2 regions of the Peribacillus sp. TH16 genome follow, and region 2 is predicted to be linked to the other one. Evidence: riboswitches for the same ligand, from Rfam matches in the RefSeq annotation. Region 2 holds a riboswitch; the other holds the start of a gene.
The links. Region 2 has a riboswitch for FMN ahead of ribE (riboflavin synthase). Riboswitches for the same ligand answer to the same signal wherever they lie in the genome.
Positions count from the first base shown of each region.

Region 1: another riboswitch for FMN. It lies ahead of JFV29_RS18360 (ECF transporter S component); the one in region 2 lies ahead of ribE (riboflavin synthase).

Region 1 covers NZ_JAEKEM010000009.1:899,281-915,262, forward strand. Annotated here, with positions in the region: gene JFV29_RS18305 (YpdA family putative bacillithiol disulfide reductase) at 1-186, opposite strand, end outside; gene JFV29_RS18310 (Glu/Leu/Phe/Val family dehydrogenase) at 338-1,615, opposite strand; gene JFV29_RS18315 (genetic competence negative regulator) at 1,889-2,464, opposite strand; gene JFV29_RS18320 (MerR family transcriptional regulator) at 2,553-3,443, opposite strand; gene JFV29_RS18325 (metallophosphoesterase) at 3,544-4,359, opposite strand; partial or broken gene JFV29_RS31755 (YpbF family protein) at 4,457-4,914, opposite strand; gene JFV29_RS18335 (LysM peptidoglycan-binding domain-containing protein) at 5,075-5,911, opposite strand; gene JFV29_RS31475 (CPBP family intramembrane glutamic endopeptidase) at 5,917-6,294, opposite strand; gene JFV29_RS18345 (RecQ family ATP-dependent DNA helicase) at 6,505-8,016, opposite strand; gene JFV29_RS18350 (helix-turn-helix domain-containing protein) at 8,016-9,080, opposite strand; gene JFV29_RS18355 (ferredoxin) at 9,371-9,619, shown strand; gene JFV29_RS18360 (ECF transporter S component) at 9,751-10,332, opposite strand; FMN riboswitch at 10,500-10,635, opposite strand; gene serA (phosphoglycerate dehydrogenase) at 11,002-12,576, shown strand; gene JFV29_RS18370 (hypothetical protein) at 12,701-13,924, opposite strand; gene sigX (RNA polymerase sigma factor SigX) at 13,890-14,450, opposite strand; gene JFV29_RS18380 (ATP-binding protein) at 14,688-15,982, opposite strand, start outside.
Region 2 covers NZ_JAEKEM010000002.1:2,167,352-2,183,333, reverse strand. Annotated here, with positions in the region: gene JFV29_RS10510 (aminotransferase family protein) at 1-482, shown strand, start outside; gene JFV29_RS10505 (aldehyde dehydrogenase family protein) at 501-1,934, shown strand; gene JFV29_RS30990 (hypothetical protein) at 1,937-2,068, shown strand; gene JFV29_RS10500 (aldehyde dehydrogenase family protein) at 2,224-3,744, shown strand; gene JFV29_RS10495 (molybdopterin oxidoreductase family protein) at 3,954-5,993, opposite strand; gene putP (sodium/proline symporter PutP) at 6,185-7,654, shown strand; gene JFV29_RS10485 (ATP-binding protein) at 7,812-9,086, shown strand; gene JFV29_RS10480 (DEAD/DEAH box helicase) at 9,138-10,274, shown strand; gene JFV29_RS10475 (hypothetical protein) at 10,340-10,537, opposite strand; gene JFV29_RS10470 (DMT family transporter) at 10,582-11,463, opposite strand; gene megL (methionine gamma-lyase) at 11,645-12,820, shown strand; gene JFV29_RS10460 (hypothetical protein) at 12,817-13,245, opposite strand; FMN riboswitch at 13,410-13,540, shown strand; gene ribE (riboflavin synthase) at 13,685-14,323, shown strand; partial or broken gene ribB (3,4-dihydroxy-2-butanone-4-phosphate synthase) at 14,343-14,981, shown strand; gene ribH (6,7-dimethyl-8-ribityllumazine synthase) at 15,062-15,532, shown strand.

The DNA of each region.
Region 1 (15,982 bases), on a different contig from region 2:
CGTGTCACCAATCTCCAATTTTTCACTTGAACTAAAAAAGGTTTGATGTGTTGGATACCGGTATATGGAATCCACCACATTGCCTTTTTCAATGATTAGAGACTGTATCCCCACTTCCTTCAGGGCAATTGCAGCAGCCAATCCACATGGACCTCCACCTATGATAATTACTTCTTCATAATTCATTTCTATTCCACTGCCTTCCTACACACTATGTAATTCGTTCTCTAAAAAAAAATAAAAACTCCTATCAGTACATGATAGGAGTTTTTACAAATCTTTTCAATGATAATGCAATGAACGCATTTATTCCTTTACAATCCAAGCTTTGAACCTATTAGATCCAGCCACGGAAGCGTGAAGCTTCAGCCATTTTTCTTACACCAATCATATAAGCGGCAAGACGCATATCAACTCGTCTGGACTGTGCAAGCTCGTAAATATTATTAAAAGATTTCACAAGGATTTTTTCAAGTTTTTCGTCCACTTCTTCTTCAGACCAGTAATATCCTTGATTATTTTGCACCCATTCGAAGTAAGAAACGGTAACTCCGCCAGCAGAAGCCAGGACATCAGGTACAAGTAATATGCCACGATCCGTTAAGATTTGTGTCGCTTCAATTGTTGTTGGACCATTTGCTGCCTCGACAACGATAGAAGCTTTAATATCTGCAGCATTTTCTTCCGTAATTTGATTTTCAATAGCAGCCGGAACTAAAATATCGCAATCCAATTCAAGCAGCTCTTTATTTGAGATTGTGCTTTTAAACAATTTAGTCACGGTTCCGAAACTGTCTCTACGATCTAGAAGATAGTCGATATCCAAGCCTTCAGGATCATGCAGAGCACCATAGGCGTCTGAAATTCCAATCACCTTAGCACCTGCATCGTGCATGAATTTAGCTAAGAAACTACCAGCGTTACCAAATCCTTGAATAACAACTCGTGCCCCTTTAATATCAATTCCGCGCTTTTTCGCAGCTTCATTTATACAGATAGTTACACCTTTTGCAGTTGCTGACTCACGGCCATGAGAACCACCAAGTACAAGCGGTTTACCCGTAATGAATCCTGGTGAGTTGAATTCATCCATACGGCTATATTCATCCATCATCCACGCCATGATCTGGGAATTAGTAAATACATCAGGTGCCGGGATATCTTTTGTCGGCCCTACGATTTGACTGATAGCACGGACATAGCCCCGGCTTAGTCTTTCCAGCTCACGGAAGGACATATTACGAGGATCACAAACGATTCCGCCTTTACCTCCGCCATAAGGCAAATCAACGATACCACATTTCAAACTCATCCAAATGGACAATGCCTTTACTTCTCGTTCCGTCACATTAGGGTGAAAACGGATGCCACCTTTTGTTGGTCCAACAGCATCATTATGCTGTGCCCTGTAACCCGTGAAAATTTTAACTGAACCATCATCCATACGTATTGGCATCTTCACGGTTAATAAACGTAAAGGTTCCTTCAAGAGCTCGTATACCTCTTCAGGATAACCCAGCTTGTCTAACGCTTTATGTATAACAGTCTGGGTAGACCTCAATACGTCGTGTTTTTCTTCCTCATTTACAGGGCCATTACCTTTTGCCGATTCCATCAATAGTACCTCCTAGAAAATCTCATCCATATATTTAGATTATAATTTACAAATAGTCCTCTTCAAGTGCTAGTATACACCTTCGTTATATTTATGCAAGAGTAAAAATGGGAATTTAAAAGTTGGAAATATTCAAAAAATGAAAACGTTATCATACCATGGGTTTTCTTGCTTCTTTTCCTATACTTTATCTTAAACAGGGAATTTGAGACTAATAAGGCAAACCACATTGGAATGTTCAATATGTGTCTGCCCTGTCTCCCTCTTTTTCAACTAATTAAAATGTGAGATTAATACATGTATGGCTTCTTTCTCAATGATGCATGTTCCATATTCGTTGATGCGGTATAGCGTAAGTGTTGAAGCATGGCCATACTCAGCCGCTAAGGAGATGACCGTGTCATAAGTCGTATCTTTTACATTCTCAATCAGTAAATAGTATCTTCCCTCATAATGATAAAGAGTGCTATTAAGCAAGCCATGATATGACAATCTATGAGATAATTGAACGATATCTTCAAACTCATTGAAAACATACAAAATATGGGGGAAGTCATCAATTTTCACTTGCAAATCCAGGAACTCTTCTTCTTCTGTTAATAACTCTTCTTCTTCCTTCGTTACAATGATAATCAACCCCTGAGCAGGCAGGGAAAAAATCTCGATTGCAATGGAACCACTCATTTTAAAGCTGAGTTCTTCACACGCTTCCTCCACCATATCCTGAAATAACTTGTGGACTTTTAAAGAATTCCCTAAAATATCTTCTTTTGTTATTCCTCTATCAATTAAATCATCAAGGGTCAAAAAAATCTTGATTTTATTATTAGTTAATCGCTCCAGCTTCATAAAAAAATGCCCCCTGGTTACCATCTTCATACATCATATGAAGCCTTGGTCTCAGGGTGCATATCCATTATTTATCAAACACTAACCTCTAAATTTTCAACCATTCCTCCCAATCCGATTGAGATCCACCGATTAAAACTCTGCTGAAGGAGGTTCGGATTTCATCCGATACATGGTTCAGTGCCTCTCCTCCAAGACCAACCTTCAAATCAGGAAAATCCCGGCTTAATTCTTCGACAAGTCTTAAGGTTCCTACGAGGTTTTCATTAAGTGAACAAGACATAAATAAGTAGGATGGTCTTATGATTTTTAAAACGGTAAAAAGATCCTTGTCGGCGATGGATTCTCCCAAATAGACCGTTTCATATCCTTTTCGCTTTAAAAAGATTGTAAAAATCAACAGGCCGAATTCATGTTTTTCACCGGGGGCACAAACAGTAAGAGCTTTAGGAAGAAATTCACTGGTTGGAATCATATGCATTACGGAACTAATTCTGGACTTTAGAATGTTAGATGCAAAATGTTCATGAGCAGAAGTAATTTCTCCTCTTTCCCACTTATCGCCAATCTGAACAAGTATGGCACCAATCACATCAACAACAGTATGTTCAATCGTATACATACTGAAAGCTTGGCTGATCAGCATTTGAGCCTTATTTTCATTGAAGCTTATGAGAGCTTCAAGTAGCTCGTCCGCTAACTTTATAGATTGCTCATTATATCGTTTCGTTTCATTAACATCAGTCGCTACAGTGCTAGTTTCGAGAAGTGAAACGGCCTGACTGATTGTGAAGCCCTGATTTGTTTTATTGATTAGCCATTTGAGGGTTTGAAGATGTTTCTCTGTATACAGCCGGTGACCTGAATCATTTCTGACAGGTTCAATAAATTGATAGCGCCTTTCCCATGCCCTCAACGTACCCGACTGAATACCTAGCAGTTTTGAAACTGCCTTAATATTATATTTACCTTCTTGCATGGTTTTACAAAGCCTCCAATAACAGAACATTCATTTGTTGAAATTATAGTGGATTCTTTCAACTCTGTAAAATTTCGATATGCTTGTTTAAGAAGGCAGCTTAATAGGTCTTTTCCACGGCTTCGCCAATTTGCGTATGTTTTCCTCTTTTTAGCGTAAAAAGGTGAGTTTCTGGCTTCGCTTCAAGTCTTAATGGCACTGCGCTTGTCCCATAACCATTGCTCGTCATGTACAAGCAGTCACCCTCTTTTTTTATACTACCGATCTGATATGGCCCATGCCCGAATATCCGAATCTGTCCTCCATGGGTGTGACCTGATAGGACAAGTCTTATATGATGTTCTGGTGTTAATTGTTTTTTAACTAGCGGGTTATGACTGACCAAAATCCGGAATGGCTCATTCCCGCAATCTGATAGAGCAAGGTCAAGCCTATCTCTTTCTTCTGATATATCATCAATACCTAAGAGAGCAAACTTCTCCCCTTTTTGGGACTCAAAAGAAACGGCTGTATTATCCAGAATTTTCACACCATGCTTCAGAAGTGATGCATCTAGCTCATGAAAGTCTCCTTCGTAATCATTATTTCCCCAAACAAAATAAAGGGGACCAAGTACTTTTAATTTCAAAATATTTTGTTCAACTCTCTCCAGAGGAACCCCACTTTCTCTGATGTCACCACCGATAATTACCATATCTGATTTACCGCGGGCTTCCTCAATCAATTTATCCGACACGATCCGTCGATGAAGATCAGATATAAAAAAAATCCGAACATCGCCAAATCCTTCAGGAAAGTCGTTGAAATATAAGTCTTGAAAAATTATCCTATCCTGATTTGCCGTACGCCACATATGTATAACAGTAGCAAATAACAGCAGAATTAAGCCTAAAAATAATCCACATACCAATAACATCTTCCGTAAAACCTTCTTTCTCTACAAATGGCAAGAGTTACCTTCATATAACCATAAAACCATATTACCCGCAATTAAATATTCTTAAAGCGAATAATCATTTATTTTCATGATATAAGTTTATATCATAGTTCTTCTTCATCATTTCAAAAACCTTATGGCGACTTTTCCATTCATCCTCTTTTTCCCACAGCTGCTTACTTTTATTAATGATTTCGCAACGAAGCAACTGAAACTCCTTCTCAGCTTTATCAAGCTTCTTTTTAATTAATATCATATATCCATATAACCCAAATGCTGCTGCTAAAAAAGAAAATGGCTGAAATGGTCAACAAAAACACTAAACATCTTAAAAAAAGAATAGGAATAAGGAACTACAATATAAAAATAAAGATAAATCAAAAAAAGAGCAGCAATAATCATTGTTGCCCATAAACTATGAAGATGTTTCTTTTTTAGAGCCTCGAACTTTTTTTTTCGATCTACAACGTTCTGCAGCATTTGCTTTGTTGCTTGATCCGTTTTTTCATCCAATAAAATAATTGTAGATTCCATTTTCCTTCCCCCTCATAACTACCCTTTAAGTCATAATATGAGATTGTCCAGAAAAAAATGATAAATAACTAGGCATGATTAGCCTCTTTGCGGAACAAACAAAAACTGTATGAAAGTAAAAAACACCCTGCCTCAAAAGACAGAGTGTTCATTATTATTTCTATTTCTTTATTGGAATTTTTAAAACCTGACCCTTGGAAATTTCATTGCCATTCAGTCCGTTCCAATCCTTAATTAGAGCAATTCCTTCCTGTGATTTGTAGTAATTCATGGAAATTCGGAATAATGTTTCTTCCGCTTTAACAGTATGTAAGACAACCTTATATTCATCCTTATTTGGCTTGACTGGTGCTCTTTCCGTTGTTTTTTTGTCTTCTGCTGCTTCTTTCTTGGCTTTTTCTTCAGCTATTTGCTTTGCCTTGGCTTTTTCCTCAGCTATTTGCTTTGCCTTAGCCTTTTCTTCAGCTATTTGCTTTGCTTTAGCTTTTTCTTCAGCTATTTGCTTTGCCTTAGCCTTTTCTTCAGCTTCTTGCTGCGCTTTAGCTTTTACTTCAGCCTTTTTCTTTGCTTGTTCCTTTTCTTCAGCCTTCTGCTTTTCTTTATCTTTCTTCTTCTCTGCTTCAGACTTGGCTGAATTTTTTTCTTCTTTCTCCAAATCATTATCTTTTAAATCATCTGCAGTTGCTGTAGTTGGTATCGTTTCTTTATCAGCGTCTTCATTTTCATTATAGTTCACTACTTGATCACTTCTTGTACCACGTTCAGGTTTTTCTTGAAGATATGTATTAAGACTGTAAAATCCAATCGGAAGCAAGATAAAAAACAACGATAATAACTTAATCATCGGAAACTTAATCTTCACTTTACTTTTTTTCTTTTTATTCTGATGGACTTGGCTACGCTTTGGCAGAGATGACTTCGCCTTCTGACGTTCGACTCGCGTCCCAAGTTCACCAGCCTGATCTTTGGCTTTCCCATTCTTTTTTACATCATTCATATAGGTCACCCCCTTTCTTGCTCAACCCGCTTTGCTTGTTTCCTCCTGATTAATACTCCAAGGATAAAGTCAATCAAAAAATGGGCCGTGATCGTCACCAGTAAATTATTTGTCCATTCAAACAGAAACCCGATAAAGAAGCTCAAAACCAAAACATTTAAAAATAAAAACCAATTAAATAAATAGCGATAATGAACCGCCGCAAAAATAATACTCGTCCATAGTAAACCAAGATGAGTTTGTAACACTCCACGAAATAATAATTCCTCACTTATTGCTACCACTAAAGCAACAACAAAAATCATCGAGTAAGACAGACTACTGAAAATGCGTTCGTTAATCCCACCATCATCTTGATAGGATGATGGCGTCACTCTCATCATAAATAGATCAAATAGAACGACTATAATTCCTGCAGGGATACCAAATAACAATATATTAAGGTCATTAAAGATAAATAAGTCGAAAAAAGTAGAACGATCATTAAATAAAATAATACCTAAAAAAAGGCTAACGTTAAGAGAATAATTTGTGTAAGAAACAAATTATATAGCAACTGCTTATCTGTTAGCTGTTTTATTAATTCAGCTTGCTTATTTTTCATCCCAATTTTCCTTCTTTAATAATATAAAAGCCAATTCCTGTTTCCAAGTGGTATAAGAATTAACTTGTTCTACCTTCACTGCGGGCAATAAATCGATCATCTTATTCGCATCCATTCCACAGAAGTCGCAGCAGAAAGGATTCAACTTTTGCTGCTTTTCATCAAAGTAATTCAGAATTCCCAAACGGCGACACTCCTGAGCATATATCCAATTGAGAAATCTATGCAATTTTTCCTGATTCCGGGACTTTCTCTTTTGACAATACTCTTTCATCTCTGCCATATGCTGTAAAGGATCTTGATTTCCTGTAAGAAACTGTGTAAAAAAACGAAGCTGAATATCATTTAAGGAAAAAGATTGAGACAGCTGTTCTTTTTCAGAAAGAGTCAAATTTGCTCCTATCTTTTTTGCTTCACTCAGGAAGGAACAAACACCCTCTATTTGCAAATCGGTCGGCAATTGTTGTTCCATCAAATGAAGGGGAAGCCCTTCATCTCCTTCACTATATAATAAGACTGCTACACTTTGTTTCCGATCACGCCCCGCCCTACCTATTTCCTGCAAATAAGATTCCATTGTAGAGGGCATATGAAAATGGATAACATATCTGACATCCGATTTATTTACACCCATACCAAAAGCACTCGTTGCGCATATTATTTTTAATTGGCCAGAAATGAATTGCTGCTGAATAAGCATTCTTTGTTCCTGATCCATGCCGCCATGATAAAAATTGACGCTATCTACCCCGTTTTCCTGTAAAAATCCAGTGACGGCTTCTGCCACCTTTTTAGATGAAAAATAAATAATGCCACTCCCCGTGAATTTTCTGACAAGCTCCAGAACACGGAATAGCTTTTCTTCGTAGCTGAATAGTCTCTCAGCAAGTATGGCAATATTATCCCTATCTACAGATGATACAGTTTCTTTAGCTTGATTGATATTGAGTTTTCCAATGATATCTTTCCGCACTTCTTTTGTTGCAGTTGCCGTTAAGGCGAGCGTTAGTGGATTGTTCAACTCACGTCTAACTTCTCCTAAATTCAAATAATCAGGTCGAAAATCATACCCCCATTGTGAGATACAGTGTGCTTCATCAATGACAAACAAACCTATGTCTAAGGTCTTTAAAGACTTTATCACACCCTCAAGGCTAAGCATTTCAGGAGATAAAAAAATAAACCGATACATATGTAAGCGATCGAAAGCCTCCCTTTTTTGATTTAACGTCAAAAAAGAATTAAGGGTTAATACACTTTTTTCACCTCTCATTTTGAGCTGATCTGCCTGATCCTGCATTAAAGATAATAACGGAGAAACTATTAAGGTCGTCTTATTCAAAAGGTAAGCAGGCAACTGATAACACAATGACTTACCTGACCCCGTTGGCAACATCGCTAAAGTATGACAGCCAGACATCAATGATTCAATCACTTCTTTTTGTCCTGGACGGAATTTATCAAATCCAAATTTTTCTTTTAAAACATGCTCTAAATTCATCATCCATCACCCAATTTCGCAAGTACAAGCCTTATTTGGAAAAAACTAATCTGTTTATTATCAACTTCCTGTTTGATTGCCTTTAGCTGCTTGGTATTGAGTTCCTTAATTGCAGCGATGATTTTCCTTTCAGCCTCATGGGATACATATTCAGCAATTGGAAAGCTTTTATCCGATAAGACAATTTCAACAAGATGATCTTCAATGGTGTTGACTTTTAAACGGCGGATTTCTGCTATTTCAAACAAAGTTTTACCTGCTTGAATATATCGCAATGTCGTTTGTGTAGAATGAGTCAAATGAGGATTGCCACTCCTTTGCCAATCACTGAATAAGGATGCCAAAATAGGGTAATCTGTTACCTGTTCTATTTCCGCAAGCATTTGATGTAACGAGTCAAGAAATGTAAAGCGCACATACTCTTCTTCTACATCTTTCCTTTTCGCAATCTGTTCAAACGTAAGTCCAATCCTGTTTACCCCTGTTAATTTCAAAATAAAAATATCTCGTTTTAAATTACTTTGCAGCTCTAATAACGATATCAGTTCTTCATAAAGATGCTGCGCAATCAACCCTCGGTCCTGGCGATTGTTTTGTAAGAATTCCTTTACAAAACATTGGATTTTGGGGTTTCGTTGTATAGGATAAAAACGTCTTTCATTGTGGACAATATGGGATATAGTTTGTATGAGTAAGTTTAATCTCCCCCAGAATATCGGGGTGATATTTTGATATTTCCAGCCATTTAAGGATGTTGGAAAAGGATTCTTCTTCAAATAATCGGTTAACTTTCTCCCGCCTTGCCCACTAATTATATAAGCATCGGTTTTATCGGTTATCTCAATGAAATTATGCTCATGAAATAGTTGAATGTTTTGATTTAATTGTTGTCGGGTAAAACGAGGTATTGTCCCAAATATATTCGTTAACCCGAATAAGTGGGCATCCTGGATTGTCTGTGACGACTTTTTGCCCTGTAGCATATGATAAATAGCATAAATAGAACGTTCGCCTTGAAATTTTTTTATTGCATATAGAATGATTACCTGTAGATAATTATTCATGGGACTCACATCCTTGTTTCAATTAACCAATTACACCTATTGTATCAAAAAACTGCAAAAATCGCCGTTTTTAATGATAAATACCATAAGAAATTGTGGCTAAATGACGAAGGAAAGCAAAGATCAAAATAATATTTTCTATATTTATCATTGACATTCCACATCATAATAGTTAGTATCAATACAATTTCTATTGAAAAGTTTGGCATTCGGTCTTACAATAGGAAAGAGATAATAATCTGAAATAAAAAGATTATCAGTTGTTAATCAACTTAGGAGGGGTTATATTCATGGCTAAATTTACAATTGTTGATAAAGAAACATGTATCGCTTGTGGAGCTTGCGGAGCAGCAGCACCGGATATATATGATTATGATGACGAAGGGATTGCATTTGTTACCCTTGACGATAACGAAGGTATCGTTGAAATTCCAGATGTACTTATAGATGACATGATGGACGCATTTGAAGGATGTCCAACAGATTCTATTAAAGTTGCTGACGAGGCATTTGACGGGGATGCACTAAAATTCGAATAAAGGTACAAGCCATTTTCAATCGAAAATGGCTTTTTTTTTGCTACTTATGTCCCTTCCCCTACTAACCAAATTAAACAGACAAAAAACCGGACATAAATATCCGGTTTTTTGTGTTTCTATAGTTAATGCCATTAAGCATTTTTATATAATACTTGCTTATTGATCCATGTCTGTAATTTAATAAACAACAACATGAATACAGAAGTGATAAGCACGCCTTTAATCACATTGAAAGGTAAGATTGCAGTCGTTACGAACTTCCTTGACTCGGGTGCCGACATTGCATCCCATCCCATAAAGAAGGTATATGCCGGTAAAAAGACATAATAGTTTAAAACACTCATAACTACCGCCATGGTAACTGTACCAGCAAGTAAAGCGAAAGTCATCCCTTTTTTTGAATTGATTTTTTTAAATACATAGTAAGTTGGCAAGACGAACAGTATTCCTGCTATAAAGTTAGCGATATGCCCCACAGGTACAGCAGTCATTGTCCCTGTCATGACTAAATCCAATAGGTTTTTAAGAAATTCAACTAGAATTCCAGCCATCGGACCGAAAATCAATGCTGCCATCAGTGCTGGAATGTCACTAAAATCAACATTCAGAAAAGGTGGAAATCCTGGAAACGGAAAATTCAAAAGCATCAATAGATATGAAATGCTTCCCAACATTGCCAGTGTGACCATTTTATTCACTTTGTTCTTTTTCATAGTTCTCTCTCCTTCTTTTTCTGATCTACCCGAAAAAGAGGTTAGTGCTCCTTCATCATGTTGATGTTCAATAAAAAACCCTTTAATTCCGACTGAATTAAAGGGATAAATTAAAGGTTTCATCAAACAAACGTTCAGTAAATGACTGTTTGAACGCAATCAGGAACCTCCATCTTCTCCCATCCAGACTATACTGTCGGCTTTGGAATCACACCAAATCCTGCCCCGTAAGGCTCGCGGGCTTAGAAGAATTATTTCTTCATCACCGCCGGTGGGGAATTACACCCCGCCCCGAAGATAGACCTATAAAATTTTATTTTACAAATTCCATTATATATGACTTTCCTTTTTTTGAATAGTTTTTTTTAATTTGAAAGTTTATATGAAGATATTCATTTTTCATGGCCACCATAATTTCTTACATATCAATGTATTAAAACAAAAATTATATTGACGATTATATCAATTTTAAGATTATTTAAAATAATTGTTCTTTTTCAAACAATAGATGATAAATCCATTATTATTGCGGACTTATACAATTATTTCACTTAATAATAATTATTTTAAGCGCTTACATTAATAAATGCCAAATTGACATATTCGGCATTTCAATTGTAAAATTAACTGAAATTTAAGATAATTTTTCCCTTAGGAAGGTGTTTACACGTGTATCGGATTTTAGTAGCAGATGCCATCAAACCCGAAGGACTCGGACCGCTATCAGAGGCATCCAATATCCTTCTTATTCAAAAGACAGTAGAAGAAGCATCAAACGAACTTGCTGAGATTGATGCAATACTTGTTAGAAGCGCAACAAAAGTTACGGAAGATTTAATGAACCGTATGCCACAGTTGAAAATTATTGCACGAGCTGGTGTCGGCGTTGATAATATTGACATCCCTGCTGCGACTAAACGTGGGATTGTCGTCGTTAATGCACCTGATGGCAATACCATTTCAACAGCTGAACATACATTTGCAATGATGGCTTCACTAATGCGCCACATTCCGCAAGCATATGCATCTCTGAAGAATGGGGAGTGGAAACGTTCTTCTTATACTGGAACAGAACTACGCGGTAAAACATTAGGTATAGTGGGTTTTGGACGTATCGGAGGAGAAATCGCCAAACGCGCAAAAGTTTTTGGTATGGAAGTCATTGTATTTGACCCATTCTTAACTGCTGATCGTGCAAAAAAAATGTCTGTCATTTCCCTGCCGTTAGATGAGTTACTTCCTAAAGCAGACATTATTACTGTTCATACACCTCTGACGAATGAAACTAGAGGATTAATAAATAAAGAAAAACTACTTACCTGTAAAAAGGGTGTTTATGTATTAAATTGTGCCCGTGGCGGAATTCTTGACGAAGATGATTTATATGAAATGATTGTTAAAGGGCATGTAGCAGGCGCAGCGTTGGACGTTTTCGTTGAAGAACCTCCGCTTGGCCATAAGCTACTTGAACTTGATAATGTCATTGCTACACCTCATTTAGGTGCTTCTACAAAAGAAGCTCAATTAAATGTTGCAGTACAGGTTGCACAAGAAGTGCTGACTTATTTTGAGGGAAATCCAGTTTCAAGTTCTATCAACCTTCCAGCCATTTCTAAAGAAGTGTTTGAAAAGGTTCAGCCATTTTATCAACTCGTACAGCAAATGGGATCAATTGCATCTCAATGTATGAAAGAAGGCATCCAAGAGATTTCCGTTACATATGCGGGAGAATCATTGGACTTTGATACAGCGATTTTGACAAAAAGTTTAATATCAGGCTTCTTTAAATCAAGAGTTGACGCTTCGGTCAATGAAGTGAATGCCTTGCTGATTGCAAAAGAGCGCGGTATTACCGTTGGCGAAAAAATCTCTGCAGACTCTTTAGGATATTCTAACCTGATCAGCCTTAAAGTAAAAGGTGATAACCGTGAACTAACAATCAGTGGCACTTACATTGAAAATTATGGTTCTCGTATTGTAAATTTGAATGGCTTCAAAATCGACTTCCATCCGGAAGAAAATTTACTATATATCCAACACACCGATAAACCTGGTGTAATTGGTAATGTAGGTAAGATACTTGGTGATCATGAAGTGAATATTGCAACCATGCAGGTAGGTCGAAAAGAAGCTGGCGGAGAAGCTATCATGGTTTTAAGTTTTGATAAACCATTAAGTGATAACATGAAGCAATTTTTAAAGGAAACAGAAGAAATTACATTCATGGCTCTCATTTCATTATAAGAAAAAAAGAATGTGCCCTTAATGCGGGCACATTCTTTTTTCTACGAGATTTTAGATACTCAGCAACCATTATCAAGATGTTTTATATAGCCCAGCTCCCTCTTCTTTTGACAACTTCCTCCCTTCAATTCACTTGGTTAGGGGCTTTGGGTACTACTATGTCTTCTGTTAGATTTAGATTGCCAACTTTTTCAATTGGAGCATTTTCAAACTTTACTCTGTTAAAGCCAAATTCCTTTGCAATAAAGAGAATAGCTTCTAAAGCTTGAAGAGAATCCTCACTATTTTCAATTGCCGCTTGTTCTGCTAATTGAATAGTCACAAGATCTCCATCTGAACTTATTTTTTCCCAAATTAAATCATCGGGGATAGCAGAAGATATCCCCTCTATGTCTGGCTCCTCTTTTCCTGCCTGAAGTGCCTCCTCAAAGTCTTGATAATCCATATTACTTGGTACAAGAAACTTTGGTGAGGATTCATCACTTTGATAAAGTAGAAATGTGCGTTTTTTTTGTTGAGGTATATCTGCTTCCTTTAAAAATCCTGCATGGGCAAACCTTGCACCTTGCTTTCCATCTGTAGCAAAGGTCATCTTCTCTATATTAAGATAGGACAGCGTCTCTTCCATCGTATGAAGAAAGAGGATATCCTCATCCAATAACTGGCTGTCTTCATGTAGCTCAATATGAGCAGTATTCATTTCGGTTCCTTGGGTAATCTCAATATCAAGCGGGAAATAGTCAGAGAGACCATATTGTTCCTCATTGATATCCGACATTTGATTAACTAACTGATTTAGAGTATCCGATTCATCATAACGATTGACAACAATTGAAATCGGGATGACAAAATTCTGTTGATTATCTGGCACACCCATGGTAATTGTCGATTTATTTTTCAGATTGCCTGGGTAAATTGCAGGAGCAAGGGCTACTGCCTTGTCCTTTTTTACCGGTTCACTATCGAAAACTTCTTCTTTAGTTTCTATATCTTCTTCACGCATACTCTGAAGCTTACTATTTTCCTCTTTGTCTTCGGCAGACTTATCTTTTACCTTTGCATCCTGTTGTTCATGATCTGGCAGGCTTTTAAGTTCAGAGACAGCTAATTTCTTATCGCTGCTCTCCTCTTTGCTTGTAGTCCCTTCTTTCCCAATAATCAGTGAAGAGGCCAAAACAACCATTAAGAATAAGGAGGCAACACCCACAATAAGAGGAAACCATTGTTTTTTCCGCTTTTTATTATGAATCCTTGCATACACCTCATCCTTTGTTCGTTTGTCTTTTACTTTCGGAAGCTGGTGAAGCATGTCTTCAATTTCGTTTTCTTTCCAACGGGGTTTTCTCAATGGGGTCATCCTCCTTTCCAGACAAATCTTCCATCATCTTTTTAATTGCTTTTAACGCACGATGCTGGGTTGTTTTAACCTTACTTTCACTCCAATTTAATACCTCCGCGGTTTCTGATATGGACAATGCTTGAATATATCGTAATATGATGACGGACCTTTGATCGACCGTGCATCGGTTCAAACATTGATATATATCATGGATATCATCATTCATAATAGCCACTTCATCCGGAATAGGCTGAGTATCTTTAATCATTTGCCTCTCCCAGTCGAAGTTAGAAAAGATTTTGTCTCTCCACCGTTTTTGTTTCCGAAAATAATCAATCGTCACATTTCTCGCAATAGAATATATCCACGTTTTTTCACTACTTTTTCCCTCGAATCGGTCATAGGCCTTCATAACCCTGATATAAACCTCTTGAACAAGGTCCTCTGCCGATTCCCGATTTTTAGTCATATAATAAATGAATTGATAAATTTCGTGATGATACTTTTCATAAAGATCGTGGAAAACGGAATCCATCATTTCCCCACATCCGTTCATAAATATAGTCGTCATTCATATATAAAAGTTACACTTTACATATGATCTTATTACAAAATTCAGTGAATTTCTATATAGAAGAGTCCTATTCACTAGAATATTACTAACCTGTTCTCTTTCTATGAAAAAAGACAAAGACAAGTTGGAAATAAATCCAATTGCCTTTGTCTCCACTGTTTCTTATGAAACAAGATTTTCTGGCAAACAACCAGTTATTCATTCAGTATTTTCCATTATTCGAGGTAGAATAATGCTGAATGTCGTCCCTTTTTTAGGTAAACTGTTTACCGAAATGTAGCCATCATGGGCATTAATGATATTTTTAACAATAGCCAATCCCAAGCCAGTACCCGAACGACCGCGTGTACGTGCTTTATCCGCTTTATAGAATCTCTCGAATACAAAGGGTAAATCCTCTTCAGGGATACCCGAACCAGAGTCCTTCACATCAATAATCAGCCCTCTTCGATCACTTGTCCTTTGAATGACATCAATGTTCCCGCCTGGAGGGGTATGTCGAATCGCATTATCAATTAAATTCGTCAATACCTGTTCAATTCTGTCGGGATCGAAACACCACTCGATTCCATTGTCTTGAAGATTAGTGGATATCGTTATCCCTTTTTCTTTAGCTAACCCGGAAAATTTGCTTGTAATCCTCTTTAAATAAGATGAAATAGGTATGCATTCATAGTTGAGACTCATTTTTCCTGATTCCAATTTAGCTAGATCGAGTAAATCATTGACTAAACGGCCCATTCTTAGAGATTCATCATAAATAATCCTGGCCATTTCCATTTTTTCCTCTTCACTTCCAGCTATGTCATCAACAATCGCTTCACTATATCCTTGCAGCATTGAAATCGGCGTTCTTAACTCATGAGAGACGTTTGCTATGAAATCAGTCCTAAGTTTGTCCATACGTCTTTCATCACTCATATCACGAATGATAGCTACTGCTCCGCGAATATTGTCGGCATTTGTATATAAAGGACTGACAATCAATCCCCAGTCCCTACCCTGCAATGTAATTTCCCCGACTTGCTCCTTATCGAAAGACTCTGATTCATCAAATAGATTCATCAGTACCAAAGGGACATTTACATTATCTTCCCGATTGTAGCCTTTTTCAAAGTACCAAGATTGCAGAAATCTTTCCGCTGGCGGATTTGTTTCCAGGATAGTTCCATCTTTATTGAAGGTAATGACCCCATCCGCCATACTACTAAGGATGCTCGAAAGATGTTCTTTTTCCTGGCTAAGAGCATTCATATTGAATTTCAATTGCTTTCTCATCTGATTAAATGCTATTGCCAACTCACCAATTTCATCCTGCGTCAAGATAGGCACCTTTGTATCAAATTTCCCCCTAGCAATGGCTAGGGCGGCTTCCCTCATCTTCACCAGCGGAGCATTGATCCTTGTAGATAAAAAGAAAGCAAAAATCGTTGTTAAAATAATTGCAATCCCTGCTGCCAAAAGAATGAATTGCGTTGTGGACTTAGTGGTTT
Region 2 (15,982 bases):
TAGGTGGCGTGGTCCTTAATGATAAGATGCATCAGGATTTTATAGCCCTGTCTAAAGGCACGCTTTTACATGGATACACATACAGTGGGCACCCAATGGCTTGTGCTGTCGCCTTGAAAAATATTGAAATTATTGAACGCGAAAACTTAATAGAAAACTCGAAACAGCGTGGCGTAGAATTGCTTGAGGGCTTTAAAAAGCTACAAAGCAAACACCCGATTATTGGGGATGTTAGAGCACTTGGTCTTATTGGAGGCATTTCTATTGTCAAAGATAAACAAACCGGGGAAGGCTTTGAAACACAGCTAGCACCAAGACTTGTGGCTGAAGCTGCGAAGAATGGTTTAATTTGCCGGTCTGTTACGTTTGATCAAGATACACTCGTGTTTGCACCACCTTTAATCATAACTAAATCAGAAGTCGAAAGAATAATTGAAATCCTGGATGAAACATTTACAGCTGTCGAAAAAGAAATTTTATAAGAGGTGATAAGGATGGTAATGACGGAAACTCTGAAAAAGAAACTATTTATTAATGGAAAATGGCAAGAAGCCCAAAAGTTCACGACACTAAAGTCTCCCTATAGCGGGGAGGTTTTAGCGGAGATTCCGGCTGCTACCCCTGAAGAGGTTGAGTTGGCGATAGACTCAGCTTATCAAGCTAGAAAAGCAATGGCTGCTCTGCCAAGTCATAAACGGGCTGCCATTCTTGAAAAGCTTGCAACTCTTTTGGAAAGCCGTAAAGATGAGGCAGCTGAAATTATTGCTAAAGAGGCAGCGAAGCCGATTAAAACAGCGATAGGAGAAGTCTCTCGGACGATTGCCACATATAAATTTGCAGCAGAAGAAGCAAAGAGGATTCATGGAGAAACATTAACGATGGATGCGACAGCTGACGGGGAAGGTAGAATTGGTTACACCGTACGCGAGCCAATTGGCGTAGTGGGTGCAATTACTCCTTTTAATTTCCCGATGAACCTGGTAGCTCATAAAGTCGGACCAGCCATTGCTGCTGGAAACCCGATTGTCTTGAAACCTGCGAGCCAAACGCCACTATCATCGCTATTGTTAGCTGAGCTATTAGCAGAAACAGATCTTCCTGATGGAGCGTTTAATCTGATTACGGGAAGCGGTTCGGTAATTGGTGATAAATTAGTGACTGATTCACGGGTGAAGAGCATTTCATTCACCGGAAGCCCTGCTGTAGGAATCGGTATCCGTAACAAGGCAGGCTTGAAGAAAGTGAGTCTTGAACTTGGTTCCAATGCAGCGGTTATTGTGGATAAAGGGATTGATATTGATAAGATTGTCCCACGCTGTGTAACGGCAGCATTTGCTTTTCAAGGGCAAGTCTGTATTTCCTTACAACGAGCATATGTTCATGAAGAGGTGTATGACGAGTTTGTAGAAAAATTCTCTGAGGCAACGAAGGGACTAATACTCGGCGATTCTTTGGACCCGGCAGTGGATGTCTCAGCGTTAATAAGCGCTGGTGATGTAGAACGCAGTCTGGACTGGATCAGTGAAGCAAAACAGTACGGTGCCGTTGTTGCAGCAGGAGGTAAATCTGAAGGGAATATCCTGCATCCTACTGTCTTACTGGAAGTGGATGCGAAGCTTAAGGTATCCTGTCAGGAAGTCTTTGCTCCTATTGTTTTGATCAATAAGGTGTCGTCGGTTGAAGAAGCAATTGATTTGGTCAATGATTCCGAATTTGGCTTGCAGGCAGGGGTTTATACAGACAATATCAATTTGGCCCTTACTGCAGCTGAAAAACTGGAAGTCGGTGGCGTTATCATAAATGATATCCCAACATATCGCGTCGACAACATGCCATATGGCGGAGTCAAAAAAAGCGGGATGGGCCGTGAAGGGTTAAAGTATGCGATTGAAGAAATGACGGAAATGAAGCTGGTCATTTTTAATCGGAATTAATAATGAAAAAGTATGGAGATGAGCAGCTGCTCATCTCTTTATTTTTGAGAAAATATATTTCTTCTACATATATTTTTTATGATTCTTTTAATAGAAATAAAGAGGTTGTGGCGAAAGTAGAGAAGATTGACTGAAGTTATTATGCAAAAATGAATAGATAATTCACGATTGAATTTATATGGGACAGGGAAGAGAAAGAAAATGCGATTTACCTAATATTCCAAACTGGCATGAATCTTGCTTATATCTTGTATATAGGTAGATAACTTAAAACCGAGGAGGAATTAAAATGCAGGAAACTTTACAAAATAACACACAAAAAGAAGGAACGGAAGCACTAGACTTAAAGATGTTTATCAATGGGGAATGGGTGAGTTCGACTTCGGGTGAAAAAAGGGATGTATTGAATCCGGCTACGGGAGAAGTTATTGCTACAGCTGCAGAAGGAACACAGAAGGATGTAGATGCAGCGGTTGAGGCAGCTAAATATGCTTTCTATGAAGGAGGCTGGTGGGGAACTCCGGCAGTGGAGAGAGCCAGACTTTTATTCAAAATTGCCGATAAATTAGAAGAAAAAGCTGAAGAACTAGCTGCTTTGGAAACGTTGGATAATGGAAAACCATTGCGCGAAGCTCGTTTTGATATAGATGATGCAGCAGCCTGTTTTAGATATTATGCAGGGTTAGCTACTAAACCGACAGGACAGACGTATGAGGTGCCTGACGGTCAGCAAGCAATGGTCGTCCGGGAACCAATCGGTGTTTGCGGGCAAATCATTCCTTGGAACTTCCCTTTGTTGATGTCAGCCTGGAAATTGGCTCCGGCGCTAGCTGCAGGAAATTCCGTCGTTTTCAAACCATCAGAAGTAACACCAGTAACGGCTGTTAAACTATTCGAAATCTTGGAAGAGGTCGGAGTACCCAAAGGTGTCGCAAACCTAGTATTAGGGGCAGGACCAGTTGTCGGACAGGCCATTGCTGAACATGAGGAAATCGATAAAGTGGCCTTTACAGGCGGAACAGCAACAGGCCGTAAAATCATGGAAGCATCGTTAGGGAATTTGAAAAAAGTGACTTTGGAGCTTGGTGGGAAATCCCCTAATATCGTATTTGCAGACTCTGACTTTGAGACTGCTGTTGATTACGCTTTATTCGGGATATTCTGTAACCAAGGACAAGTATGTTCAGCGGGCTCTCGATTACTTTTGGAAGAGTCCATTTATGATCAATTTATTGCAAGTCTTACCGCGAAAGCGAAACAAATTAAAGTGGGGTCAGGTTCTGATGAAAAAACTCATATGGGACCAGTCGTTTCTGAAGCCCATATGAACAAAATTTTATCGTATATCGAAATTGGAAAAGAAGAAGGAGCCAAATTAATCGTTGGTGGGAACCGGATTAAAGGAGAGGGCTTGGAAAATGGGTACTTTGTTGAACCAACGATTTTTGTTGATACAACACCTGAAATGCGTATCGTGCAGGAAGAAATTTTTGGACCAGTACTTGTTGTTCAAAAGTTCAAGGACGAGGCAGAAGCTCTTCGACTGGCCAATGACACGAAATATGGTTTAGCTGGAGCGGTGTTTACGAATGATATCGCTAAGGCGTACCGTGTAATCAAAAAAGTACGTGCTGGTATCACGTGGATAAATTCTTATCACCCAACATATAACGAAGCTCCTTGGGGTGGCTTCAAACAAAGCGGAAATGGCCGTGAGCTAGGTACTTTCGGATACGAGGCTTACACAGAAGTGAAGCAAATTAATAACAACTTGGATATTCAACCAACAGGATGGTTTGATGAAGAGTAAAAATAGCTAGATGAAAAGGCTGTTCCTTAAGGAACAGCCTTTTTGTGGAAATGAAATTCTAGAAACGTAAATATAACTCCAGAATCGTAGATAAACTCCAGAAATCGAACATATTTTAAAAAATGCACTCAAAATAAAATGAATAATAGACACTTTTCAGTAATGAGTATAAATCATGATAATCAATCAAATCCGATACGACTATAATTTCACAGTTTTAAAAGATCAACCCGGCCTGAAAAGAAAACGGCGCCATTTCCCATATCTGCCACCCTGTCTGGAGTAAGGGCATTGATATGTTGCTTTGTTTCAGGTGTGTTCTGCCATAAGCCTTGGCTGACAAGAACACCGGCTAACACATTTTCCCCGGGAGCAGCAGTTAGCACACATTCACCGCGCTCGTTCCAGATACGGACCATATCTCCTGTATCTATTCCTAATTTTAGGGCATCTGCCGTATTCATGTGTAGTTTCGGTTCTTTTTCCATAGAGATATGTTTTTCGTTATTGGAAAAAGTTGAATTCAAGAAATTGTGATTAGGTGCTGGTATGAATAAAAATGGCAGGTCACTGTCTTTGACGATTGGCATATACGTTGGTAGCGGTTCGTATCCATGCTTCTTCATCTGTTCAGAATAGAGTTCGATTTTGCCGCTCGGTGTCTGCAGTTTACCCGGGAACAGCGGACTCATCTTGGCTTTGACAAATTGACTTTCTGAAAGGGATTCATAAGTGATTCCTTCTAAATACGGGTTATCTGGAAAATTGAGTGCCTGGCGTATCATATCATCCTCTGAATCTCTAAAAGCTGGTTCTTCAAAGCCCATACCCCGGGCTAACAGTTTGAATAATTCGACATTTGATTTCGACTCTCCATACTTTTCCACTACAGGTTTTTGTATTTGGACGTAATTATGCCAGTATGAATTATAAAAATCCTCCGTTTCATAAGATGAAGCAGCAGGCAGGACGATGTCAGCATACATTGCCGTTTCGGTTAAGAATAAATCATGGACCACAGTAAATAGATTTTCTCTCATCAGACCTTCCTGCACTTTATTCGCATTCGGAGCGACAAGGGCTGGATTGGAACTGTATATAAATAAGGAAAGAATCGGGTTTTCTTTTTCTAAAAGGGCTTGACCGATTTGGTTCATATTAATGATACGTGTTGTTTTATCCTTCAAAAGGTCAGGACGTCTTAGGGCGTTTGTATTAAAAGCCAGGTATCCTGAATTCCCCTTTATCGCGCCACCGCCCTTCGAAAGCCATTGACCGGTAAGTGCAGGAAGGCAGGCGATGGTCCGTACGGCCATGCCGCCATTATCATGGTGCTGCAGACCGTTGCCTATTCGAATGAATGAAGGAGTCGTGCTACCGTACATTCGTGCTAACTCATATAGATCATCAATCGGAACACCAGTAATCGCTGAGACGGTGGCAGGGTCATATTGGCGGACATGCTCGCACAATTCAGCTGAGCCCACAGTGTATTCATCTAAGAAAGGTTGGTCGACTAGATTTTCAGCATATAAAATATGCATTAAACCGAGAGCGAGAGCACTATCTGTTCCGGGCAGAATAGGAATGAACCAATCGGCCCACTTTCCAGTTTGGTTTTTATGTACGTCAATGACCACAACTTTTGCCCCGTTTTTTCGGGCCTGCTGGGCAATTGTTACTTGGTGCATATTTGTGCTCACAGCGTTAATGCCCCACAGGATAAAAAGCTTTGTTTGAATCGTTTCTTCCGGGTCGATGCCGAACGAACCACCCATCGTATAGTTATATCCAACAGAACCGGCCGCGTTACAAATGGAACGTTCAAGTCTGCTTGCCCCGAGCTTATGAAAGAACCGACGATCCATTCCTTCTGCACTGAGGTTTCCCATGTTTCCATAAAAGCTGTAAGGAAGGATGCTTTCTGGGCCATGCTGTTCAATTAAGTTTTTCCATGTTGAAGTGATTGTGTCAATGGCTTCCTCCCAGCTGATTGGAACAAAATTCCCTTCTCCTTTTGAGCCGATCCGCTTTAATGGCTGCTGAAGACGTTTGGGGTCATATATGCGAGCTGTCATGTTTCGGACTTTGTTGCAAATATTTCCTTTAGTAACAGGATGGTTAGGGTCTCCTTGCACCTTAATGATTTTCCCATCTTTTTTGTGCAAAAGTAAGCCGCATTGATCAGGACAATCAAGAGAGCAAACTGAGGGAAAGACTCCATCTGGTTGATTGATATAGGGTTGCATGGCGTTATTCCTCCTTATTATCTAATCTTATATCTTGCATCGATAATCTATTTATATCTTAATTATTATTGAATGTGAAATAGTAGATAGTTGCAAGAACTTCTTAACATATGATTTTTTTCTGATAAGCTTACAAGATAAAAATGAACCTTTTTTATCACAAAATGAATAAGTAATAGGAGGATATATTTTTGGATTATGGAGTAATAATATCTATTGGAATATATATGGCAGGTATGCTATTAATTGGTTATTTAGCTTATCGAAGAACTGCCAACTTAACCGATTATATGCTTGGAGGCCGCAACTTGGGCCCGGCTGTAACCGCATTAAGTGCAGGGGCTTCCGATATGAGCGGATGGCTGTTAATGGGTCTTCCTGGTGCGATGTACATAAGCGGCTTAAGTGCCGGGTGGATTGTTGTCGGCCTGTGTGCAGGGTCTTATTTAAATTGGTTATTTGTAGCGCCACGACTTCGGACATATACGGAAGTGGCCGACAATTCGATTACGATACCGGACTTTTTGGGAAATCGGTTTAAAGATAGTTCTCGAATATTAAAAGTGGTATCAGCCTTAGTCATCTTAATCTTTTTCACCTTTTACACCTCTTCAGGTATGGTAGCAGGTGGGGAGCTTTTCCGAACTGCTTTTAATATGGATTACCGCTGGGGCATCTGGCTGACAGCGAGTGTTGTTATTCTTTATACATTATTTGGCGGTTTCCTTGCGGTTAGCTGGACGGATTTTGTACAAGGTACGATCATGTTCATTGCCTTAATTTTAGTCCCTGTTGTCACGATTGTAAATATTGGCGGCTGGGATCCTACTATTAATGAAATAAAATCGATTAATCCGAATTTATTACATGCTTTTGAAGGAACTTCAACTATTGGTATTATATCGTTGCTAGCATGGGGTCTTGGTTATTTTGGTCAGCCTCATATCATCGTACGATTCATGGCGATTTCATCTGTGAAAGAATTGAAAAGCGCACGACGAATCGGTATGGGCTGGATGATTTTCGCTATCGTAGGAGCGATGTTTACGGGCTTGGTCGGAATCGCTTATTTTAATCTGACAAGCGGACCTCTAGGGGAAAAAAATGCCGAGTCTGTCTTCATCATTCTGGCTAAAGAACTATTTCCTTCTTTAATTACAGGCTTCTTATTAGCAGCGATTTTAGCCGCGGTCATGAGTACGATTGCATCTCAACTGTTAGTATCGGCAAGTGCGCTGACTGATGATTTCTATAAGCAGTTTATTCGCCCGAATGCATCGGATAAGGAATTAGTGCTGGTTGGACGATTTGGTGTATTAGCGATATCTGCTATTGCCCTTATTTTAGCTTTCAACCCTAGTGGTACGATTCTTAAATTGGTCGGTTATGCCTGGGCTGGGTTTGGAGCAGCATTTGGACCGGTCATTCTGTTAAGTCTTTACTGGAAACGGATGACGAAATGGGGCGCGCTAGCAGGAATGATTGTGGGTACCGCAACCGTGATCGTGTGGGAAATGATTGATAAATTTGCTGAAGTCTATGAAATCATCCCTGGATTTATTGCTGGTACAATAGCAGTCGTGTTTTTTAGCCTGTTATCAGCCAAACCTTCTAAAGAGATAGAAGAGGATTTCAATCAAGCTGTAAAAAATCTCTCTTGATTATTGACGCTGCTCAATCAAATGGGCGGCGTTTTTTATATGATAAATAACCAAAATATATGGTACAATATCCGTAAAGTCCTTATGTGTAAAACATGAGGACTTTTTTTGAGTGGTTTGGGTATAATAAACCAAAAACAACTACAAAGGATATAAAATGAACCAGTCTCATAAAATTGCAATTAAAGTAGCTATTATATATATAATCATTGGGGTCTTATGGATTATCATTACAGATTCCTTCTCGATGACCCAGGCAAAAGAAGATGTCCAGACATATGCGATGTTTCAGCATTCCAAAGGGTGGATGTTCATTTTCATTACCGGGATTTTTTTATATATTATAATCCGATATTGGACTGGGAAAATGTTGCGCTCCCAACAGGAATTTAATCTTAAGGATGAGCAATATCAGTCGCTGTTCAAGCATAATCCGGATTGTGTCCTTGAATTGAACCTCGAAGGAAATGTCGTTTCAATTAACCCGGAGGCTGAAAAGCTGTTAGGTCACCAAAGTGACAACTTGAAGGGTAAGAATGCCAATCATCTCATCAACTGGAATGAAAGTGAAAAAGTATCTGTTTTCTTTACACAATCCCTTCAAGGAGAGGCTGTTAAATTCGAAACGACCATCCAGAATATGAGTGATGAAAAGCGGATAATTCGTGTAACTTTTTTGCCAATTATTGTTCAAACGGAAATGCTTGGAGTATATGCAATCGTCAGGGATATTACCGAATTGCGGCGAGAAGAGGAATTGATGATCATGTCTGAAAAGTTATCTGTAATCGGACATCTGGCTGCTGCCGTCGCACATGAGATAAGGAATCCGCTAACATCGCTAAAAGGGTTCGTGCAGTTAATGGATATGACGAAAGAAGTCAACCCGATGCATTCTGATATCATGTTAAAGGAAATTGATCGAATTAATATTATTTCGAGTGAGCTGCTGGTTCTCGGGAAAAAACAGGACGTTGCTTTATGTAAAATTGATCTTGGTGACTGTTTACAACAAGTATATACGTTAATGAAAGCAGAGACGAATTTGAATAATATTGAGATGGGGTATCAGGTAAAAAAAGCCGAGCCGGTTTATATTATGGCTGATTCCATCGAACTTAAACAGATGGTCATTAATATTGTCAAGAATAGCATTGAAGCGGTTAGTGATAATGGGAATATAGACATATCCTTGGATGTCATTGATGATCATGCTGTAATCAGTGTGAGTGATAATGGAGTAGGTATGGTGCCTGAACGCTTGAAACGAATCGGTGAACCTTTTTATTCGACGAAGGAAAGGGGCACAGGAATCGGACTTGCAATCTGCCAGAAGATTATTCACCGCCTCGACGGAGAGATGCATTTTGAAAGTGAGAAAAATAAGGGAACCACGGTTACAATTCGGATTCCGTTGGCTACTACGCTTTAACAAATGGTACTATAGAGTATATGAAAAGTTTTTTTATTAAAGGAGAACGATATGAGCGAATTACCAGCATTAGTGAACGATAGAAAGCCATTTATCCAGGAGGCCTGGAAAAAATCTGGCTTCGGCCAACTTACTCCGATTCAAACGAAAGCGATTCCTGTAATTGTACAAGGAAAAGACATCATGGCTGAATCACCCACGGGAACAGGAAAGACACTTGCTTATTTACTGCCATTGCTTGAAAAAATAGATCCTGATAAAAAATCTCCCCAAGCTTTAATTTTGGCGTCATCACGTGAATTGGTCATGCAGATTAATGAAGAAATTCGGATTTGGTCAGAAGGAAGCGGTATTTCAGGTGCAGCATTCATCGGTGGAGCTAATGTAAAACGTCAGTTGGACAAACTGAAGAAGCATCCACAGGTCATTGCTGGAACACCAGGACGGATTTATGAATTGATTGCCCAAAAGAAATTGAAGATGCACGAAGTAAAAACAATTGTCCTCGATGAAGGTGACCAATTAATTATTCCCGAGCATATGGGAACGATTAATAATATTATCAAAACTACGCTTAAAGACCGCCAAATCATGGTGTTTTCTGCAACTCTACCAGAGGAAACGGAAAAAGTGGCTCGTGGATTCATGAACGAACCAGAAATGATCAAGGTCGATAAGCATGAAAAAATGGAGTCAAAAGTAGACCATCTTTACTTTGTTGTTGAGAGACGGGAAAAGTCCAAGATTCTTGAGAAAATCACGAGGCTGAAAGATGTGAAAGCTCTTGCCTTTTTAAACGATATCGCAGAGCTGAGCGTCTTACATGAAAAGTTGAGTTATAAAGGCGTTGAAATGGGTGTCCTTCACGGTGAATCTAATAAAGTAGACCGTGAGAAAGCGCTGCGCAAGCTTCGTTCAGGTAAATCTCCGATGTTGATGGCAACAGATGTGGCGGCTCGCGGACTTGATATTAAAGGACTGACAGCCGTCGTTCATATTGATATGGCTGAAAACATTGACCAATATATTCATCGATCCGGGAGAACAGGGCGTGCGGGTGCAAATGGCACGGTTATCTCAATTGTAACGGAAAGAGAAGAGCGAGAATTGAAAAAAATGGCACGTGAACTTGAGATTCCGTTAACGAAAGTAACATTCTATGGTGGAAACATCGTAGTCGAAGAATAATTTTTGAATGTAGAGATGGCCATTTAGGCTGTCTCTACTTTTTTTATCAAGACTAGGCAGATGTATTAATACATACCCTCTAAACCAATCATTAACGTCATGAATAAAATATAACAAAGAACAGCTCCCAAAATCGTTTGGTTATGAATACTTTTACCTGCTTTTAGATTTTTCAAAAGTGAAACCATATTACGAAAACACATAACGCTTATTGATGGGATAACGAACAAGTGTATAAACAATAGAGTATCATCTCCACTCATTTTCTTGTTCCCTCCTACAGTTAGAGTATATTTTGAAGAACACTCTACATGGACTTTTCTATTGTCGCAACTTGATGGGATGTCCAGTTAACCAGAAAGATCCCTACGAAGATGAGTGAACCACCTAACGCAACGTACCAGTGGATCGGTTCATCTAGCAAGATGAAACCAGATAAGACGCCAAAAAAGGGAGCTAGAAATAGAAAGGCACTCGTTTTGGCGGAATCTCCTTTTTGTAGTAGGAAAAACCAAATTGAAAATTGTACGATAGAAGCCATAATGGCTAGCCATAATAAAATGAGCATGGATGCCGTTGTGATTATGAAAAAGGGCTGTTCAAAAAGATAAGAGCCAATTAGCAGCAGTAACCCTCCGCATAGCATTTGATAGGCTGACATGACCCAAGTGTCGATTGCGTGTCCCCAGTTTTTCATCAACAGGGTGGCGAGGGACCAGGAAATGGCTGACATCAATCCGAGAAGGGTTCCTGTTTTTAAATCAAGATGTGCCCCCATTGTGATAAAGACACCGATAAATCCTAGGAAAACCCCTGCCCATTGCTGTGGGGCGTATCTTGTTTTACAAAAGAGCGTTCCAAAAATGATAACTAATAAAGGATTCATAAACGTCAAAATCGAAAGTTCCCCTGCTGAAATGGTCCTAAGGCCTACAAAGATGCAGCCCATGACACCAGCTGTCTGGAATAAACCGATGATAGCCAATTTAGCACAGTCTATGGTCTTGCTTGGATGAGGTCGTTTGATGAGTTTAACAATTATGGCCATGATCAAACCTGCAAGGATAAATCTTATGGCTGCAAGCAACATGGGAGAAGTATAAGCTAATCCTATTTTTCCGATAGCGAATGACGAACCCATTAAAGCAGTCGTTAAAATGACAAGTAAACCAAAAATGACTTTGTTCATCGTTTCCCCTCCAAAAATCCTTATCTATGAATAGTGAAAATTAGTATTGAATGATTGTGAAATTATAGCATTTTGCTGAAGATAGGAGTTTAATAATGAGTGGAAAACACAAATGAAAACGCTTCCTTTATATGGGGTATTGACATATGATAGAAATAGACATTGGTGAGGAGGAGACGGTATGGCAGAGAAATATAAGCATATTGAAACGGCAGTAATTCATGAAGGATATGACTCGAAGGAGCATTTAGGAAGCTTAACAACACCACTGTTTCAAACCTCAACATTTACCTTCGAAACGGCCGAGCAAGGAGAAAGACGTTTTGCCGGTTTAGAAGATGGATATATTTATTCGCGTCTTGGAAATCCAACGGTACAGGTGCTTGAAGACAAGATTGCGGCATTGGAGGGCGGGGAAGCAGGGCTTGCTTTCAGCTCAGGGATGGCTGCGGTATCGGCTGTGCTTTTTGCATTAACTAAAACAGATGACCACATCTTGTGTTCACAAGGATTATATGGTTGTACGTTTGGCCTCCTTCAGTTGATGAAAAGTAAATATCGTATTAATCATGATTTTTGTGATATGGATACAGAGGAACAGTTAAGGAAGATGATCCGCCCAGAAACAGCCTGCATCTATGTGGAAACCCCTATTAATCCGACAATGAAAATGATTGATTTACAAATGGTCATGAAAGTCGCGAAAGAATGCAATGTACCGGTTGTAGTCGATAATACTTTTTCGACACCTTATTTACAGAAGCCTCTTGACTATGGCTGTGATGTCGTACTTCATAGTGCGACGAAGTATCTTTGTGGACATGGAGACGTCGTTGCAGGTCTTATAGTTGGAAAGAAAGAGTTTATCAATCAGGTAGCGGTAACGACTCAGAAAGATATCGGAGGAATTATTTCGCCGTTTGATGCGTGGCTACTACTGCGGGGGTTAAAGACTTTACCAGTTAGGATGGACCGGCACTCTGCCAATGCGTGGGAAATCTTTCGGGAGCTGAAACAGCACCCCCAGGTGAAGAATGTATATTATCCAGGGGATACTAGTTCTCCGGCCCATTATATAATGGAAAAACAGATGAAACATGGTGGAGGCCTTATCTCCTTTGAATTGCGAGGTACGAAGCAGGATGCCCAGAAATTCCTGAATAACTTGAGACTTATCAAAATAGCTGTCAGCCTAGGAGATGCCGAAACATTGATTCAGCATCCAGCTACCATGACTCACTCGGCAGTTCCTGAAGAATCCAGACATCAAATGGGTATCAGCGACCAGCTTATCCGCCTCTCAGTAGGCCTAGAAGCTTGGCAGGACATCTGGCACGATCTTCAGCAAGCCTTTTAGATGGAGTCAGACCCTATTTCCTGGTTTTTTTTGATGAAAATGGTGAAGGATAAGATAAGGATTAGAACAGCCAGGATGTAGGATAAAGTGGTGATTGTCGGGTAGAGTGTGCTGTTCCGTACACCAATGCCGATGAACGCCCAGACGAAGACAAGCGGATAGCACCAATCCCGGTTTTTAACTGCGAAGACAAAGGCCAGGATTGTTGCTGCAATCATCATGACAAACGTCCAGGTTACATTAGATATCTCAAATCCTTTCCAGCTAATATAGGTGAGATAGTAAGAAATGTCAGCGATGGCTGTGAAGCTTACCCAACCTAAATAAATGGAAATAGGGAATAGGTAGAAAGAGGCATGCTCCACTTTTTTAATGTTTGTATAAATGACAATCAAGTTAATCAAAAGCTCAATAATAATGAACACTAATTTTACTTATTTAACCATTTTGAGCACATAGGAGGTTTTGAAGAAAAATATGTACATTCTTCCTTATACATAGTAAGTTCTTGTTACTAATGGTTCATTTAAGGTTAGAAATTTTACATCTTTACTTTAAGGTGATAAAATATTCAGAGATTCATAATAATTTAGTCCTTCGGGGTCGGGTGAAAATCCCAACCGGCGGTGATGAAGAAATTCTAAGCCCGCGAGCCTGATAAAGGCAGGATTTGGTGAGATTCCAAAGCCGACAGTATAGTCTGGATGGGAGAAGGACGTGTGGAACCCAAGTGTATACGTGCGCCTAATTTTTCAAAAATGAAAATTTTAGGCTTTTTAGGTATACAATTTTTCACTCATTTCTCCTGCTAACTCCTTAGGTCAATCTAAGGGGTTTTTTATATTCTATAAAAGGGGGAAAAACATGTTTACGGGAATCATTGAGGATATCGGTACCGTCCATTCCTTGAAAAAAGGAAAAAGCAGCATGGAGTTGGCGATTCGTTCTGAGAAAATCCTCGAAGATGTTCATCTGGGGGACAGTATTTCTGTCAACGGAGTTTGCTTAACCGTAACGTCCTTCACGCAAAGTCTGTTTACTGTCGACGTGATGCCAGAGACGGTCAAAGCTTCTTCAATCCGGACGTTAAAACTAGGATCACCTGTGAATCTGGAACGTGCCATGAGTGCACAGGGCAGGTTTGGCGGTCATTTTGTTTCAGGCCATATTGATGGTACGGGAACGATAATAAAAAAAGAGCGAAAAGAAAATGCTGTGTATTATGTGATCAATTTGGAAGAAGGACTTAGTAAATTTTGCATCCCAAAAGGGTCAGTTGCCATTGATGGTACGAGCTTGACAATTTTCGGGATAGAGGGAAACCTGCTTACTGTATCTCTGATTCCCCTGACTCATCAAGACACAATATTGGGGCGGAAAGCAGCTGGCGATATCGTTAACATCGAAAATGACATGATAGGGAAATATATTATACATCAAATAAAAAAAAGTGATTCAAAACCAGGACTGAATTTAGAGTTTTTGGCAGAACACGGATTTTAATTAAAGGGCGGTGTAAAAGATGTTCCATACAATAGAAGAAGCGATCGAAGACTTAAAAGCTGGTAAAGTAGTAATCGTATCCGATGATGAAGACCGTGAAAATGAAGGTGACTTTGTTGTATTGGCAGAAAAGGCAACGCCTGAAGCGATTAATTTTATGGCGACCCATGGACGCGGTTTGATTTGTACAACCATTACCGAAGAACTGGCGGCAAAATTGAATTTGCATCCTATGGTCGGTGAAAATACCGATCATCATGGAACTGCTTTTACAGTTAGTGTCGATCATAAAAGTACTTCTACAGGAATAAGTGCATTTGAAAGATCCTTGACCATTCTGGAGCTTCTTAAAGAAGATTCAGTTGCTGGGGACTTCCAACGACCTGGTCACACTTTTCCGATTGTCGCTAAAGAAGGTGGCGTGTTAATACGGGCAGGGCATACGGAGGCATCCGTAGATTTGGCAAAGTTATGCGGGGCTGCTCCTGCAGGTGTTATTTGTGAAATCATGAATGAAGACGGGTCAATGGCACGAGTATCTGATCTAGAAGTTATCGCCGAAAAATTCGATCTTAAATTCATTACGATTGCCAAGCTAACTCGTTATCTCCAACAAAGAAAAATATATGAGAAACAGGAACTTGAATTAAATATTCCGAATGCTTGAAGGATATAAGTGGTTGAAAAATAAAAATACGAAAAAAATTGGCATTTTTTTAAAATTAGGAGGATATGGACATGGGGAAAATTATTGAAGCACAATTAATCGGATCAGGTTTGAAAGTAGGCATCGTGGTAGGAAGATTTAATGAGTTTATTACAAGCAAGCTTTTAGGAGGTGCATTGGATGGCCTTAAGCGTCATGGTGTTGATGAGAATGATGTTGACATAGCTTGGGTACCAGGGGCTTTTGAACTTCCGCTAATTGCGAAAAAACTAGTGAACACAGGCAAATATGATGCAGTTATCGGCCTTGGAACAGTAATTAGGGGGGCCACTTCTCATTATGATTATGTGTGTAATGAAGCAGCTAAAGGCATGGCAGCAGTTTCTCTGGATACAGGCGTACCTGTTATCTTCGGTTTGTTGACTACTGAAAATATCGAGCAGGCTATTGAACGTGCAGGAACAAAGTCAGGCAACAAAGGCTATGAAGCAGCCGTTAGTGCTATTGAAATGGCGAACCTTGGAAAATTGATTGAACAGTAAATGGTACACATTAAAAAAGCCGCAGAGAAGAAAATTCTTTTCTGCGGCTTTTTAATGTAGCGAATGTACAATTACCTGTCAGATTGAGCTAGCTTTTTCAACCCATTAAGCAGTTCTTCAAAGTTCGGGAAATTTCTTGCTATTTTATTGATGAGATTATCCTAATCATTGAAGCTTGCCGCCACTTCTTCAATGAAGAAGCGTGTTCACCTGCTCTAGCAGCTTCAATTGAGGCATTCAGAGAAAATAAATTCGTTTGTGTTATATGTCTTCAATCTTTACTAAAACCGCTTGGATGTCTTTATTTTGCTGATCCATTCATCCATTAGTACTCCTTCTGTTTAGCCTTTTCACCAAGGGTATGATGTTCTTAGCAAGGGTGACCATTTCCTTGCTTCTATACTAGTCCTCGTTCCACTTTCCGTAGTAAAGGACTTCATTTTCTCGACA